3 regions of the Desulfosporosinus sp. BICA1-9 genome follow, and region 1 is predicted to be linked to each of the others. Evidence: riboswitches for the same ligand, from Rfam matches in the RefSeq annotation. Region 1 holds a riboswitch; each other region holds the start of a gene.

Evidence for each region. Region 1 has a riboswitch for cobalamin ahead of thiC (phosphomethylpyrimidine synthase ThiC). Riboswitches for the same ligand answer to the same signal wherever they lie in the genome.
Region 2: another riboswitch for cobalamin. It lies ahead of JL57_RS26550 (class I SAM-dependent methyltransferase); the one in region 1 lies ahead of thiC (phosphomethylpyrimidine synthase ThiC).
Region 3: another riboswitch for cobalamin. It lies ahead of JL57_RS16130 (ribonucleoside triphosphate reductase); the one in region 1 lies ahead of thiC (phosphomethylpyrimidine synthase ThiC).

What each region holds. Positions count from the first base shown of each region.
Region 1 is NZ_JUEE01000026.1:8,314-11,590, forward strand. It holds gene JL57_RS02915 (nitrogen regulation protein NR(II)) at 1-64, shown strand, start outside; gene JL57_RS02920 (aspartyl-phosphate phosphatase Spo0E family protein) at 227-397, shown strand; gene JL57_RS33355 (hypothetical protein) at 593-742, opposite strand; gene JL57_RS02925 (3'-5' exonuclease) at 939-1,763, shown strand; cobalamin riboswitch at 1,855-2,035, shown strand; gene thiC (phosphomethylpyrimidine synthase ThiC) at 2,192-3,277, shown strand, end outside.
Region 2 is NZ_JUEE01000213.1:43,053-46,329, reverse strand. It holds gene JL57_RS26560 (ABC transporter ATP-binding protein) at 1-544, shown strand, start outside; gene JL57_RS26555 (dipeptide/oligopeptide/nickel ABC transporter ATP-binding protein) at 528-1,340, shown strand; cobalamin riboswitch at 1,479-1,659, shown strand; gene JL57_RS26550 (class I SAM-dependent methyltransferase) at 2,054-2,881, shown strand; gene JL57_RS26545 (ABC transporter substrate-binding protein) at 2,944-3,277, shown strand, end outside.
Region 3 is NZ_JUEE01000135.1:20,372-23,648, forward strand. It holds gene JL57_RS16125 (anaerobic ribonucleoside-triphosphate reductase activating protein) at 1-454, opposite strand, end outside; partial or broken gene JL57_RS16130 (ribonucleoside triphosphate reductase) at 451-2,097, opposite strand; cobalamin riboswitch at 2,194-2,381, opposite strand; gene JL57_RS16135 (hypothetical protein) at 2,498-2,857, opposite strand; gene JL57_RS16140 (cob(I)yrinic acid a,c-diamide adenosyltransferase) at 2,969-3,277, opposite strand, start outside.

The DNA.
Region 1 (3,277 bases):
CGGAACCACAGGTACTACCTTTTTTATTAAACTCCCTATTGAAAATGTAATTATTTTAAATTAATAAAATAAAGCATCTAATCATCAATATAAAACATTTTACATTTAAGATATATTTACCATATTACGACAAATAACTGCCTATTAATGGATATTATCTTCTTGCCATTTCCCCAGAAAAGCATTAAAATCTTACTGAGGAATGTAATTTTCAGGAGGAATCCGCGTGGAAAAGAAACTTTTGAAAAGAATAGAGGAACTACGTAAGAGACTCAATAAATTTGCTCTAACTCGTAATCTCATTGATCACGAGGTTGTAGAGGTTAGTCAGCAATTAGATCGCTTACTCAACCAATACCAAAAGATCAGTACTTATCAACAATTAAGTTTTTGGTAATTCATGAGACATAATATTAATTAGAGATACCCCAAGAAGACTGATATGCTCCCCTCTAGGTAGACAGGTTAAATAATAAAACCTACTACCAGAAAGGGGAGCATTCTCATGTCTAAAAGATGTAAATATACAGGAGAAGAAAAATTTCAAATACTGCGGTGGAATTAAAGGCTGTAAAAGCTTCCAAGTCCAAGGTTATTTTCTGCGCATGGCTTTCACAAGTTCATTGATCACTAAAGGAATAATGGATAGTGCTAAAACGAATGCCCAGTCCATTAAAGTCCCGGTGGTTGAGTTTACAGCTAATTCCTTTAGCACATCTTCAGTACTTTTATTGAACCACATAATATCACCTCTTGATTAAGTATTCGCAGAAAAACAAAAAAAAGACTTCGTTCATTTAATTTTTAATTAACCTGGTATTACAAGCAAACTTCAAAAGTTTGTACTTTTAGAAGGAAGTTATAAAACTAAAAAACTAATATGTGTGCGTTTATTCTTTGGAAGGATTATAATAAAAATAGTGATAGAGGAGGTAACAATGAACTATATAGTTTTTGATTTGGAATTCAATATGTTTTTTAAATTCAAAGAAGGTGATTGTGCAAATCCCGCTTTGAAAAGTGAAATCATTCAAATTGGAGCAGTCAAACTCAACGAACGATTGGAGACCATTGGCGAGTTTAATTTAATCGTAAAGCCAGTGATCTATAAGAGAATAAACCCCTATGTTAAGAAGAAAACGACGATCAGCACAAGGCAGGTTAGCCAAGGAACCCCTTTCGTTCAGGCAATCAGGAGCTTTAGTTCATGGCTTGGAAGGGACGCTATCTTGTGCTCTTGGGGACATGATGATATTTTAGGTTTAAGAGATAATTGTCAATTTTTCGGCTTTGAAGCACTATCCTTCAACAGATTTATTAATATTCAGCAAATCTATATGACTCATGGGGTTCTATCAATGCAACCAAGTCTAGAAAATGCTGTGGAAGCCTTAGGGATTGAAAAAACAGTTCCCTTTCACGATGCATTAAGTGATGCCTTCTATACCTCAGAGATTTTCAAAAAGGTCTTTGATTTTTCTGAAAAGGCCATTATAAACTGGGAAAAGAACCAAATCGAAAATGAGATAAAAGTTAAAGAGTTGAAGGCTTTCCTCGACAAAGTGACTATGTCGTGTCCGCAATGTTCCAAACTTATTGAGAAAGACAAGGAAGTCACTAAAACGAAGAAATATTTTGCTTTTGGCTACTGTACAGATTGTAAGCACCAAATTCGACATGTTTCTAGAATCGTGCAAAGCAGCGGGGAGTACAGCATTATTTCCAAAGATTCTATCTATAAAACAGAAGAAGCATCAGAGTAATGATTAATAAGATAAGCTTGTAATGGAGATTTCTAGAATTGTCGACTAAAAAGCCTTGTCAATGATACATTTATTAGTTATACTATGCTTAGAAAATTTAATAACTACAGGTGCCTCACCATGAGGAGAATAGGGAAGTCGGTGTAAGTCCGGCGCGGTCCCGCCACTGTAAACGGGGAGCAAGAAGTAAATAACCACGGGTTAGTTCCCGGAAGGTGCTTCGAAGTGTTGATCCGTAAGCCAGGAGACCTGCCTTGTAGTTAAGCCAAACCTACCTTGTCGAAGAACCAAGAGTAGTGTGGATGAGATTATGGAAAAGTCTCTAGTCACGTTGTGATTAGAGACTTTTTTTATTTTTTTCACTACAGATTGTTCTTTTCAAGGGAATGATTCAAATATAGAAAGGAGAGATTGTTGTTTTGACGTTAATGGAAATGGCCCAAAAGGGTCAGGAAATCCCGTTGTTTACCTTGGTAGCCCGAAACGAACACATGAATGTCCAACTCCTTATGGAACGGGTTGCTACCGGACGAATTGTTATTCCCTATAACGGTCACCACAAGCCCCAAAAGCCTCAAGGGTTTGGACTAGGCCTAAGCACTAAAGTTAGTGCTAGTATTGGCCTAGCTGCAGACGAGGATAGTCTTGCTGATGAACTATTTAAAGTGGATGAGGCAATCAGGGCAGGAACCAATGCGGTCATGGATTTGAGTACAGCCGGCAATATGGACGAGGCAAGGCGGACAATTATAAAAAGAGTACCGTTACCTTTAGGTACACTACCTGTTTATCAGGCCTTTGCTGAGGCTGTATGTACTAAGGGTTCAGCCTTAGCACTTGAACCTGAAGACTTTTTCAAGGTTATGGAACGCCAAGCTGCCGATGGAGTAGATTTTATGGCTTTGCATAGTGCCCTTCACTCCGGATTGTTTAAAACGGCTAAGGAAGACCAGCGGGTGCTAAATCTGGTGAGCCGAGGCGGGTCCTTACTGATGGGCTGGATGCTTTATCATAACAAGGAGAACTTTTTGTATACTATGTTCGACCGCATCCTGGAAATTGCCCAAAAGTATGAAGTTACTTTAAGTTTAGCGGATGCTATGCGACCGGGTGCAGGTGCTGATTCATTATGTCGTTCTCAAGCTGAGGAGCTCGTCGTTCTAGGCGAGCTGGTAAAGCGTAGCAGACAAGCGGGGGTTCAAATCATGATCAAGGGACCCGGTCACACTCCACCTAATCAAATCGCGACAACCGTTAAATTAGAAAAACAAGTATGTCAAGGTGCTCCGTATTTTGTCTTCGGTCCGGTATCGACGGATGTAGCTCCCGGATATGACGAAATTACCGCTGCTATAGGTGGAGCCATGGCTGGTGCTGCTGGAGCAGACATTCTCTGCTACGTCACACCTGCCGAACATATAGGGTATCCCAATGCGCAGGATGTCTATCGGGGAGTAGTGGCTTCCCGTATTGCTGCTCATGTAGCGGATCTAGCCAAAGGTTACCCAGGCGCT
Region 2 (3,277 bases), on a different contig from region 1:
CCGTTTGCTGCTTCCTGATCCGGCCAAAAGGATGAACTACTATCCTCATCAACTGAGTGGCGGGATGCGGCAGAGGGTGTTGGTGTCTATGGGGGTAGCTTGCAAGCCAAAGCTTATCCTGGTGGACGAGCCTACCAAAGGCCTTGATGCGGTGCTAAGGAAGGAAGTTGTGACTATGCTGGGAGAACAAGCCGCTGAGAATAGCTCCTCAATGCTGTTGATCACCCATGATTTTTCGGTTGCCGCTGTACTGGCAGATCGGATAGCCGTTATGTATGCCGGAGAAATCGTGGAAATGGGTTCAGCTTGCGGTATATTGGGAAAGCCCAGACACCCTTACACTCAATCCCTCCTCGATTCTTTGCCGGGGAGAGGCTTTAAGCCTATTCCTGGTTTCAGTCCCAGCCTTTCCTTGCTGCCCCCAGGCTGCAGGTTTCAACCCAGATGCCGAGTGGCCTGTCCCAACTGTGCTGCGCTTCATCCGGAAATAGCAGAAACCGGAGCAAACCATTATGTGAGGTGTTTTTATGCTGATCGAAGTTAAAAATCTTGTCAAAGAGTATAGCGTCGGAATCTTTAATAAAAGCGGAGTCAAGGCAGTCGATAAGGTCAACTTCTGTCTGCGCCAGGGAGAAACGCTGGGGCTGGTGGGAGAAAGCGGGTGTGGAAAATCCACGGTAGCTAGGCTTCTGCTGATGCTTATCCAGCCGACCTCCGGAAGTGTGCGCTTTGAAGGCCAGGAATTAACGGGCAGGTCACAAGCAGCGCTCTTGAAATTCAGGAGAGAGATGCAGATTGTATTCCAGCAGCCTCAGCAGTCTTTACATCCCCGCCTGAAAATAGCGGAATCTTTGGCAGAACCGCTGCAGCTCTATAGACTGGTAAAAAGCAAGGCGGAGGAAAGGGAAAGGGTAAGAGGATTACTGGACGAGGTGGGTCTTGCCGAGGAACACCTGGAGCGTTACCCGCACGAACTCAGCGGAGGACAGGCTCAGCGTGTGGCCATAGCCAGAGCGCTGGCCCTTAAACCGAAATTTATTGTCGCGGATGAACCCACTTCTATGCTGGATGTTTCCGTGCAAGCCCAGATCTTGAGTTTGATAAAAAAACTCCAGCAGAAGCATACCATAGGCCTGCTTTTTATCTCCCATGATTTAGAGGTAGTCCAAGCAGTAAGTGACCGAGTTGCAGTGATGCATCAGGGTAAATTGGTAGAAACAGGGAGTAAGCAGCAGATTTTCCTAGAGCCGCGGCATTGGTATACAAAATACCTGACCGGTACCATCTTAGAAATGCCAAGCTCTTTAATAAGGGAGGATGCTCGTCTTGTTAATCAGTAAAGTCATTGCAAAATTCAGTTGAGGCGGTTGTGACAGGATTGCTGGCCTTAGGGAACTAGAAACGTTCTCGACCCCAACACCACCCGTTGGTCGGGACTTGACTGGGTATTGCCTTTGTGGTACATTTAATCTGCCAATTTAATAGCTGAGCAAGCGATTTTTCATAGCCGAGAAATCATAACAGGGAAGCCGGTGTAAATCCGGCGCGGTCCCGCCACTGTAACGGGGAGTTTGTGCCACAGCCACTGAGGAGACTTGGGAAGGAGGCACTAAACGAGGAACCTGAGCCAGGAGACCTGATTGCTCATAGGCTTTACTCACGATGGATGGGTGGAGGGACTTGTTAATTCAGCCCTTCTATTTTGAAGGGCTTTTATATATTGTAAGTGTTCAGAAAAGGTTTCCCGAGGGAAAATGACCTGCAGGGTCAAAGTCTTGTTCAAGCGGGATCCGCTTTCCAAAATGCGAATGCGACTTGAAAGCGGAAGAGAACGCGCCGTCCGAGACAACCGATACATTGCTGTCGTTATGATTAGTGATGTGGGGTTGTTTTTTTATTTTTTTAATTAGGAGACTTGCCTAAATGCTACACGCCAATAACTCTACGAGCGATAGAGGAGGTATTATTAGTGCTGAACAAATGTTGATCAGTATTTTTTGCCTCTTGACCAATCGGTTGAGACTCCCTGATGATTGCAAAATGGAGGAATAATATGAAAAGTGGGTTGCATAATGACTATGGTGAACAGTGGAGACAGGCGATGCGCCTGCCAAATGGAGGATACAGCGAGCGAGCTATCAGTGATGAGGCGGAAAAGGATTTCTGGAAACGATATTTGGCTCAAAAATCCGTCTATCAGCCGGATGAGTACTCAGTTAAGATTGCTGATGAGGTATGCGGGCTGATTCAAAATGTGGATGCTAAATCTATCCTGGAAATCGGACCGGGTTGGGGCAATTATTCGCTGCGTCTTGCGGCAATTTGCCAGCAGTATACGTGTATTGATATTTCCAAAGATGTACTGGAATACGTACAAAGGATAGCGTCGGAGAATAATGTGCAAAACATCACCCCCCTTTATGGCAAATGGGAGGATTGTACCCCTACGCAATGTGACGTGGTTTTTGCTTATAACTGTTTTTATCGGATGGTCGAAATTGAGCATTGCCTTGGCAAGATTAATGAAACTGCTGACAGGCTTTGCATCATCGGCGTGAACGAAAGTCCGGAACAGCCGTATCTCTCCGATTTTGAACAGGAACTGCGGCTTCCCGTGCGCTACACACGGATGGATTGCCGAGACTTAGAAAAGGTACTTCACGGACTTGGAATTTGTGCTGAATGCATAAGTATTTCCAATGAGCGCGAATATGCTTATGACACATTTGATGAGATGCTGAACCGTGCGGTTTCTTACATTGCTGCGCGCTATGATGAAAAGGCGGTACTGGAGATCTTGCAACGCTATTACCACTTTGAAAATGGAAAATACCGTTGTCGTCACAAATTTCGCTCGGAGTTGCTTTACTGGTACAAATAACTGCTTTCAAAGTTTTCAGTACACGTAGTGAAGACTTAAAAAATATTAAGAGGAGGATATCCATGAACTTTTTTTTCAAAACCAAACTGAAACAGGTGTTGGTACTTTGCTTGTCCGTCCTAATAGTGTTGTCTATTGCAGGTTGCAGCAAATCCAACCCGACGGGCAGCGCGGCCGATTCCTCCAAGTCTCCTGCAGTTGTGAACAGGAACACTGAAATTGTCCTTGGAGGTTACCGTAACCTTGCCCCCGGTGAAAAAGATGGTTATTATTGCAGCAGCATTCTCTATGTCTGGGAACCGCTTGTCAAACAGGACGACAAGGCATCCCCTGTGCCCGGTCTTGCCGAAAGCTGGGAAATATCCGAGGACGGTAAGGAATGGACGTTTCAGCTGC
Region 3 (3,277 bases), on a different contig from region 1:
TAATGATTTCCATACTTTCCCGAATTGACGATAACTCCAACTGGCTTGTCCCTGTAATATGCTCATATTTGCTGAGCGGAGCCTTTAAGTCCATGGCGATAAAATCCAGCAGCTTATCATCAATCAACGCTCTCAAACTATCTGGATTTGTTCCGTTTGTGTCAAGCTTTACGAGCAAACTCATTGCTTTCAATTCTTCGATAAAAACGTGAAGATTCTTTTGCAACGTCGGTTCTCCTCCGCTTACAACCACTGCATCGATCATTCCTTTTCTTTTAGAAAGCCATTCGAAAATTTCTTCAGGCAGAATAGCGTTTGAAGTGTCGTTAGTGTCTAGTAGGCTGACGTTGTGACAATAACCACATCTTAAATTGCAGCCCTGGGTAAAAACCACAGACGCTATCTTCCCTGGATAATCCACAAATGACGTCTTCACAAATCCTGCAATATTCACGCTACCACCTCTGGCATCATGAATTTTTTTCTCTGAGTGTACTCTTCTTTCTTGCCAAGATTATAGTTCTTGACCGGTCTAAGGTATCCTGTCACTCTGGACCACACTTCGGTTTCAGCACCACACTCAGGGCAACTGAAATGTTCCCCGCTGATGTATCCGTGAGAGTCGCAGATACTGAAGGTTGGAGTAATCGAGATATAGGGGATTTTGTGTTTGCTAAATATTTTTTGAATGAGCCGCTTGCAAACCTCAATATCTTCAACCGCTTCGCCGAGATAGAGGTGCTGGACCGTCCCTCCTGTGTAAAGAGACTGCAATTCGTCCTGTAGCTCTAAAACCTCAAAAATATCATCCGTATAACCTACCGGAAGTTGGGTTGAGTTTGAATAATAAGGAACCTCATCGCCAGCAGTAATAATTGAGTCATACCTTTTAGTATCCAACATGGCCAGACGGTAGGAGGTTCCTTCTGCAGGTGTCGCCTCTAAATTGTAGACGTTTCCTGTCTCCTGTTGAAATTTAACCAGCAGCTCCCTCAAATAGTTCATGACACGCACCGAAAACTCGCGACCTTCTTCCGTTTCAATCCCTTTTCCCATGAAATTGAGTAAGGCCTCATTCATGCCGACAATACCAATCGTACTGAAATGATTGTGCCAATAGTGCCCAGTCCGCTCCTTAGAATGTCTCAAATAATAACATGAATAGGGATACAGTCCCTTTTCGGACTGCTGCTCAATAATTTTACGCTTAATTTCCAAGGCCGTGCGCCCGATTTCAGCCATTTGTTTCAGACGTTCCATAAATTCCTGTTTTGTCTGGGACAGATAGGCTAATCTGGGTAGGTTAATGGTGAATACACCAATCGATCCTGTGAGAGGATTGCTTCCAAACAACCCCCCACCTCTTTTTCTAAGTTCGCCGGTATCCAGCCTTAACCTACAACACATAGATACTGCATCTTCGGGAGACAGATCAGAGTTTACATAATTCGCGAAATAAGGAATTCCATACTTACAAGTAATTCTCATAAAGGCATCCGCTACAGGACTCTCCCAATCAAAGTCTTTAGTAATATTTAGGGTTGGAATTGGGAAGGTAAACACTCTTCCCTTAGAATCTCCTTCCAGCATCACTTCGCAGAAAGCCAAGTTGAACATATCCAGCTCTTCCTGAAAATCTCCATGTTTAGCCTCAGTATAGGTTCCGCCAATAATGACCTGCTCATCTCTCAACGTGGAAGGCACCTTGATGTCAAATGTAAGGTTAGAAAAGGGACACTGAAATCCAACCCGGGTTGGAACATTGATGTTGAAAACAAATTCTTGCAAACACTGTTTGACTTGAGTAAATGTCAATTGGTCCTTCCTAATAAACGGCGCACAAAAAGTGTCAAAGCTTGACCAAGCCTGTGCTCCGGCAGTTTCCCCTTGGGTTGTAAAGGTAGAATTTACGATTTGCCCAAGAAACGATCGTAAATGTTTGGCTGGACCGCTTTCCACCTTGCCAGGTACTCCTCCGAATCCGTCCAAAAGGAGCTGTCTCAAATCCCAGCCTGCACAATAGGGTCCAAAAAAGCCCAGGTCATGGATGTGGCAGTCGCCGCTTTCATGCGCCTCTTGTACTTCCCGAGGGTAGAGTCAATTTAAAAAGCCCCTCGACGCTGAGCGCCAAGAGGCTGTGTATATCCCTGAATACAACACTTACTTATAGAACCCCCCTATCGCTCGTAGAGTTATAGTTCATTAAACAAAGGCAGGTCTTCTGACTTTGGTTCATTAATGCTTCACGCCTTCCCGGTATCTACCAGTGGCCTATAGTATGAAACATCTCCCCATTACAGTGGCGGGACCGTGCAGGACTTTTACCTGCTTCCCTTTTAAGCTGTACTCTTAGTACTTGCACCTTTATTTTCCAATATTCAATTGCTATCATGTTATCGTATATTAACCTAATATGTCAACCATGAAGATATTATTTTATACCCAAGTTTGACGCAATATTTTTCCATCTCTAGGCGTAACTATATTGTAACAGGACCTATGCACTTAATGCTAGGCCTTGGAAAATTGGATAACCTTTACCCCAAAATATACGGATTTCATCCGGGTAAAATTCATCAAAAAGCCTTGCAAATCTATGCACAGTTATGTCAAACTGGATATGGACCTGTTGAATCCCTTTCCGGGCTTTCAGCTGGATCTCGCAACGAGTGTGGTAAAGGCTGCTGACCATTTCGCCGTGGGTGAAGCCTTCTCCATCACTCGTTTTTCCTTTATTTTCATACCACTGAGCATAATTAAGTAAGGTTTCTGTCGTGAAAATCAGCTCTAAATTGGCGTGCTGGTGAATCTCAGCTGTAGAATGATAATCGCCTAAGTCGGCTAGAACCTTATCCATGTTTCCTGATTCCACTCCTTCTACAACGCATTCACGATTTCTGGGCTAAGAAAAATCGCTTGCTCTTCTATTAAATTGTTAAATTAAACATATTACAAAAGCAATACATGGTTAATACTCTATTCCCACTCGCGCCAATATGCCCTTTTCCATGGGATGTTTACGGGCAGTTATTTCCGAGACATAATCCGCTAACTCGATCAGCTTTAATGGGGCATCCCTCCCTGTCAGAACGAGTTCCAATTTTAGTGGCTTGATCTTAACAAGCTCGATTACTTCCTCCAGAGGCAGGAACCCGTAATTCACAGCGGCCATAATCTCGTCCATGATGATCAAATCCCATTCCCCGCTCATGACGGCCTCAAAAGTATAGTTCAGACCAATCCGCATTTCCCCTTTTAGTCCTCCCATTTCTTCTTC